DNA from 2 places in the Bradyrhizobium sp. 134 genome. Region 2 is predicted to be linked to the other one. Evidence: riboswitches for the same ligand, from Rfam matches in the RefSeq annotation. Region 2 holds a riboswitch; the other holds the start of a gene.
What was found. Region 2 has a riboswitch for cobalamin ahead of IVA75_RS38080 (energy-coupling factor ABC transporter permease). Riboswitches for the same ligand answer to the same signal wherever they lie in the genome.
Positions count from the first base shown of each region.

Region 1: linked by a shared signal. The riboswitch ahead of metE (5-methyltetrahydropteroyltriglutamate--homocysteine S-methyltransferase) and the one ahead of IVA75_RS38080 (energy-coupling factor ABC transporter permease) in region 2 are both predicted to bind cobalamin.

Region 1 covers NZ_JADPKX010000046.1:572,208-575,623, reverse strand. Annotated here, with positions in the region: gene metE (5-methyltetrahydropteroyltriglutamate--homocysteine S-methyltransferase) at 1-2,251, opposite strand, end outside; cobalamin riboswitch at 2,351-2,550, opposite strand; gene IVA75_RS20075 (hypothetical protein) at 3,193-3,402, opposite strand; gene IVA75_RS20070 (hypothetical protein) at 3,395-3,416, opposite strand, start outside.
Region 2 covers NZ_JADPKX010000086.1:701,856-705,271, forward strand. Annotated here, with positions in the region: gene IVA75_RS38070 (cobyrinate a,c-diamide synthase) at 1-457, shown strand, start outside; gene cobA (uroporphyrinogen-III C-methyltransferase) at 454-1,185, shown strand; cobalamin riboswitch at 1,231-1,451, shown strand; gene IVA75_RS38080 (energy-coupling factor ABC transporter permease) at 1,488-2,165, shown strand; gene cobF (precorrin-6A synthase (deacetylating)) at 2,211-2,960, shown strand; gene cobT (nicotinate-nucleotide--dimethylbenzimidazole phosphoribosyltransferase) at 2,976-3,416, shown strand, end outside.

The DNA of each region.
Region 1 (3,416 bases), on a different contig from region 2:
CCCACCTTCGCGTTTTCAGTCCGCAGTCGGGATTGATCCAGAGCTGCCGATCGGAAACTCGCTGCCGCGCCAACACAATCAGCTGCTTGATTTCCGCCGCTGCGGGAATGCGCGGTGAATGAATGTCATAGACGCCGGGCCCGATCTCATTGGGATATTTGTAGCTCTTGAAGGCCTCGAGCAATTCCATCTTAGAACGCGACGTCTCGATTGAAATGACGTCGGCATCCATTGCTGCGATCGCATCGATGATTTCGTTGAACTCGGAATAACACATGTGAGTGTGGATCTGAGTTCCGTCGGCGACGGGGGAGGAGCAAAGGCGGAAGCTGTCCACCGCCCAATCGAGATAGTTCTTCCACTGCGATTTGCGTAGCGGCAATCCCTCCCGCAACGCAGCCTCGTCGATCTGGATCATGGTCGCTCCAGCCGCCTCAAGGTCGATGACCTCATCTCGGATCGCGAGAGCGATCTGTCGGCATGTCTCGCGCCGCGAGATGTCGTCACGGACAAACGACCAGTTCAGGATCGTCACCGGTCCGGTCAGCATAGCCTTGACGGGTTTTTTGGTCAGAGACTGCGCATAGCGCCACCATTCAACTGTCATGGGCTTCGGCCGGGAGACATCTCCGAACAGGATAGGCGGACGAACGTACCGCGAGCCATAAGACTGAACCCAGCCATGCTTGGTGAAAGCGAAGCCCAACAGCTGCTCGGCAAAGTATTGAACCATGTCATTGCGCTCGAACTCACCGTGTACGAGCACGTCCAGGCCGATATCTTCCTGCCACTGCACGGTACGGGCTGTCTCCGCTTTCAGAAGCTGCTCGTACTGCGTGTCATTCAACGTCCCCCGCGCATGATCCGCGCGCGCATTCCGGACATCGGCCGTTTGCGGGAAGGATCCGATGGTTGTCGTTGGAAACATCGGCAATGCGAACGCGACGCGCTGGACGTCGGCACGCTGGGTGAACGCACTGCGACGGCGAAGCATGCTATCATCGATCGCGGCGATTCGTCCGGCGACATTCGCATTGTGGATCTCGGGCGATGTTTCGCGGGTGACGGCTGCCTCCTCCGAAAGCGCAAGTTCATCGGCCACCTCGGCAGCATGGCCGGCCAGCGCTTTGCCCAATATCGAAAGTTCCTTGATCTTCTGAACTGAGAACGCCAGCCATGTCTTCAGATTGGGATCGAGATCGGTCTCTAGCTCAATGTCGATCGGAACATGAAGCAGCGAGCAGGAAGGAGCAATCTGAACACGGTGCCTGCCCAATTTTTGGACCATAGGAGCAAGTTGGTCGAGCAGCGCCGGAAGATTGGAGCGCCACACGTTCCGACCATCAACGACGCCTAGTGAGACCACGAGATCTCTACGGGTTGTGGCGACAATTGAGTCCAACTGGTCAGGTGCCCGAACCAGATCGACATGAAGCCCGGCAACGGGCAAGGCCAAGGTTGTTTCAAGATTGTCGCCGATAGCCCCGAAATATGTGGCCAGCATTATTTTAAGGGCCGGCACAACCTTTGCGAAATGAGCGTAGGCCCGGCGGACAGCTGCCCGCGATGCTTCGTCGACGTCCATCACCAGGCACGGCTCGTCCAGCTGAACCCATTCAGCACCGCGCGAGGATAGTTCGCGGAGAACATCGACATAGACTGGGAGGAGCCGATCGAGCAGCGACAGCGGATTGAATGCGGGATTTGCGCTTTTGCCAAGCTTCAGGAAAGTGACTGGGCCAACTAGGACGGGGCGCGTTTGGTAGCCGAGGCTTTTTGCCTCCTCATATTCCTCGATCGGCTTTCGAGAGGAATACTTAAAGATCTGATCCCGGTGAAATTCCGGCACCATGTAGTGGTAGTTGGTATCGAACCACTTCGTCATTTCCTGTGCGGCTACGCCAGGCCCGTGCTGAGCGTGACCACTGTCCTGAGCGCCACGCGCCATGGTGAAGTAGGTCTTGAGCGACACAGGACCTTCGGTCCAGCCATAGACGTCGGGAATGGCGCCGACCATTAGGCTGGTATCGAGCACATGGTCGTAAAACGAGAAGTCATTCGAAGGAATGACGGTCGCACCGCGGGATTTCTGCCGTGCCCAATTAGCGGCACGAAGTCCACTCCCCGCCTCGAGGAGCTCGGCTTCGCTGGAGTTTCCCGCCCAGTAGCTCTCGAGCGCGACTTTGAGTTCGCGTCGTGGGCCGATGCGTGACGTCCCCAGTGTGGCAACGGGAAGCGAAAGAAAAGACATAGCTCAGACCCCATGATTGGGGCAGAGGCCATGGCGGACGCATGCAGCGAATATCGCGTGAGCGACAGCTGCTTGGCGCACACCGGGACACCCCGCCCGTGGACGATATATTGTCGAGGCAGGTCTCCTGGCTCGCGGGTCGTCGCTGCTGTCCGGCCTTCCCGAAGCCGCATGGCTTCAGTGACTTCGTTGGACAGCGGCTCGCCGCTTACAGTTGCGGGGGCAGCGCCGGCATTGCACCGGCTTCCCTCTTAGCTCCGGATCAAACGAATCCGAAGACCACGACGACTGGCATTAGGCGCACGAGGATCGATCCGTCAACCTACTAAGTGTCGCCGCGATATTGCCCAAGCGATTGCGAGCTGTACCAGCTAGGGCACAACGGTCTTACTCCCGGCCTGGTAAAAACGCCTAGATCTGTGGAGCCTCCGCTTGTGAATGCGTCCGTCAACACCCGCTTGGCGTACTCGGATCAACGCGAGCAGAACGAACGCAGTGGGCGCTTCGACATCTGCGTGATCGCGACAAATCCGGTCTTTTCCGTCAGCAGCTTCTCGAACTCGCCCGCGAGGACGTTTGCGATCATCCTCGGCCGGCATCCGCTTGATCACAGCGCCATGAGGCTCCTTAGGAATTGTCAAGGCCGGATTGCTCCAGGATCAAACGGATGATCAGGCCGGACTGCCTGTGTTCGGCGGACCCCGCGACGAGCCGTGAGCTCGATCGCTCCGTGGCGTTGGTCAAGATGATCTCCTTCGGTGTGCCAAGCACTTACGTGCTGAGCGACTTTGGCCGCGCTTCGTTGTTTCCGTCGCCGCTGGCGAGTAGTGCAGCCTGGACGTTGGCCTGCGCGGCATCGCAGGAACAGTTCCGGACGTCAGGATGCACGCTAACTTGCGAAACTGGAGTAAGCGGCGAGAGCGCGGGCGGCGGGGATCCTGTTACGACCGTAGCTCCATGCACTCGTGCATGGTGACCGTGGGCAAGCGGATGCCCAGCTTCTCGTACGTCTTCAGGATCTCCGGACCGATCTCGTCGCGCGTGAAGATCGTCTCTTCGGCTTCGAAATGACGTAGCTTTAGATATCCTGCAAGCTGATCTTGGGATATTCGACGCCCGTCCACCTCGCCTCGGCTCGGCTCGTCAGCCAACGACGATAAGCCGC
Region 2 (3,416 bases):
TCCGAGCGCGGATGTGTGCTGGCTGCCGGGCGGCTATCCCGAGCTGCAGGCCGGCAAGATCGCGGCCAATGCGCGCTTCCGCAGCGGATTGCGGGCCTTCGCGGAAACGCGCCCGGTGCATGGCGAATGCGGAGGCTATATGGTGCTGGGCACCGCTTTGACCGACGCCGACGGCATCCGCCACGAGATGACGGGCCTGCTTGGCCTGGAGACGAGCTTTGCCAAACGCCGCATGCATCTGGGCTATCGTCTGGCCGAACTCGCCGCGCCGATGCCGGGCCATCAGGCCGGTGCACGCCTGCGTGGCCACGAATTCCACTATTCGACGATCGTCGCGCAGCCCGATACGCCGCTGGCGGTCGTGCACGACGCGACAGGCGCGGTCATCGCCGAGACCGGCTCGCGGCGGGGACAAGCCACCGGCACGTTCTTCCACCTGATCGCGGAGGACCGGTGAGCGGTTTTGTGTCCTTTGTCTCCGCCGGGCCCGGCGATCCCGAGCTCCTCACGCTCAAGGGTGCCGCGCGGCTGCGCGAAGCTGATGTCGTGCTCTATGACGATCTTGCTTCGGGGGCGATCCTCGATCTGGCCCGGCCCGGCGCCAATCTCGTCGCGGTGGGAAAGCGGGCAGGGCGCGCCTCGACCAAGCAGCACCACGTCAACCGCCTGCTGGTCGACTACGCCGCAACAGGCGCGCGCGTGGTGCGATTGAAGTCGGGCGATGCCGGCATCTTTGGCCGGCTCGAGGAGGAGCTCGAGACGCTGCGTGAAGCGGGCATCGGCTACGAGATCATTCCCGGCGTCACGTCGGCCTGTGTCGCCGCCGCGCAAGCCGGCATTCCGCTGACCCGGCGTCACACCTCGCGCCGCGCGCAGTTCGTGACCGGGGCGGACGTCACCGGCGAGCTGCCGCCAGACCTCAATTGGGCGGCGCTGGCCGATCCGGAGGCGACGACCGTGGTCTATATGGGCCGGCGGACGTTTCCGGCGCTTGTCGTCAAATTGATCGAGCACGGGCTTGCCCCAACCACGCCGGCGTTGTTTGCCGAATCGCTCGGCCGTCCCGATGAGCGGCTGGTCCGCACCACCATTTCGGAACTTGCCGAGCAGCTTGCGCGGGGCGGGGCGGCCTCCACGGCGGCCGTCATCCTGTTCGGCGCGCTGGCGGGGGATTATCGGTCATGACGGTCTCGGCCGCCCTTCGCCCCTTGACGCCCGGCTGGCGAAAGGGGCACACAGGAGAGGCATGGTGCTCGACGCGGCGCAAAGCGCCGGAGCATAATCGGGAATGGGGATGGGCGGACCCAGTTGCGGCGCCCAAAACCCCAGCCGCCCCCGCGACTGTAAGCGGTGAGGGACTTCGATCAGCCACTGGGCCGCAAGGTTCGGGAAGGCCGGAGACTCCCAGTGAACCGCGAGCCAGGAGACCGGCCGTGCACGTTTTGAGGCCAAGGCCGTCGGGTGTGACGGCAAGAAGGATCTGAGCCATGCATATCGAACCCGGACTAGTCTCGGACGCCAAGCTCGTGCTGAGTTACGCAACCGGCATCGCCGTTGGCGGCGTTGCCTTGAAGCTCGCGGTCGAGACCGTGCGCGAGCAGGGCATCGCGTCGTTCGCGGCGCGCACGCTCGCCACCACGGGACTCGTGTTTATCTTCTTTGAGATCCTGCCGCACTTCCCGGTCGGCGTCTCCGAAGTGCACTTCATCCTCGGCTCGACCTTGTTCCTGCTGTTTGGAGCTGCGCCTGCGGCCTTCGGCCTCGCGTTCGGCCTGCTGTTCCAAGGCATCTTCTTCGAGCCGCGCGACCTGCCGCAATATGGCATGAACGTCACCACGCTGCTGGTGCCGCTGTTCGGGATCCAGGCGATCGCCACGCGGATCATTTCGAGCAACACGGCCTATGTCGATCTGAAGTACCGCCAGGCGCTGGCGCTTTCGACGACCTATCAGGCGGGTGTCATCGCCTGGGTGGCGTTCTGGGCGATTTATGGCTCCGGCTTCGGTGCGACCAACCTCGCCAACATCGCGACCTTCGCGGCGTCCTATGCGCTGGTCATCGTGATCGAGCCGCTCGCCGATCTTGGCGTGCTGGCGCTGGCGAAGTCGCTGCGCGGCGTCACCGCGCCCAGCCTCGTCACTCCGCGTTTGCACAACGCGGCCTAGAGACAAGCGAATGGGCGGCCGGTATGGCCGCCCTTCGCAGCTACGATGCTCACGCTCTCCCTGATAGGCATCGGTTGCGGCGATCCCGAGCAGCTCACGCGCGCCGCGATTACTGCCATCAACGCGGCCGATCTCCTCCTGATCCCGCGCAAGGGAACCGCAAAATCCGATCTCGCCGATCTCAGGCGGACGATCTGCGCCGATGTGCTCACCAGCGACACGCCCCGTATCGCCGAGTTCGATCTGCCCGTGCGCGCCGCCGCTGAAGCGGACTATCGCAAGGGCGTGGACGATTGGCACGATGCCGTGGCCGCTGCCTGGTCGCAGACGATCGCAGATCATCTCGAAGGCGAGGGCACGGTCGCGCTGCTGATCTGGGGCGATCCCTCGCTTTACGACTCCTCGCTGCGCATTGCGCGGCGGCTCAATCCCTCGCCAAAGATCGAGGTCGTGCCCGGCATCACCTCGATCCAGGCGCTGTGTGCGGCGCATGCGCTGCCGCTCAATGACATCGGCGAGCCTTTTCTGGTCACGACGGGACGTCGCTTGCGCGATGGCGGCTGGCCGCAGGGCGTCGATACCGTGGTGGTGATGCTCGACGGCGGCACGGCGTTCCAGTCGCTTGATCCGGCGGGCCTGCACATCTGGTGGGGGGCCTATCTCGGCATGCCCGATCAGATCGTGATGTCCGGCGCGCTGGCCGAGATCGGCCCGCGCATCGTCGCCGTGCGGCAAGAGGCGCGCGAACGGCACGGCTGGATCATGGACAGTTACATCCTCAAGCGCAGGCTGTGAGGCAAGCGAGGCAGCATGCTCCCCGAATGGGTCACCCAACAATGCCCCGACATCTCCGCAGTCCACCGCGAAGCGGCGGTGGCGCGGCAGGCGCAACTGACGAAACCGACCGGCGCGCTCGGCCGGCTCGAGCAGCTCGCAATCGAGCTTGCCGGTCTGCAAGCGACCGAGCAACCGCGCGCGGCGCGGGTGCCGATCATCATCTTCGCCGGCGATCACGGTATCATCGCGCAGGGCGTCTCGGCCTATCCGCAGGAAGTGACCATCGCGATGCTGGCGAACTTCGCCTCCGGCGGTGCCGCGATCTCGGTGCTCGCGCGTGAGCTGGGCTCCAGCCTGGAGGTCGTCGACGCCGGCACGCTGGCGCAGGAGGAGATGGCTGGAATCGTGACCGACAAGCCGCGCAGCGGCACGCGCGATTTCAGCATCGAAGCCGCGCTCACCCCCGCAGAGCTG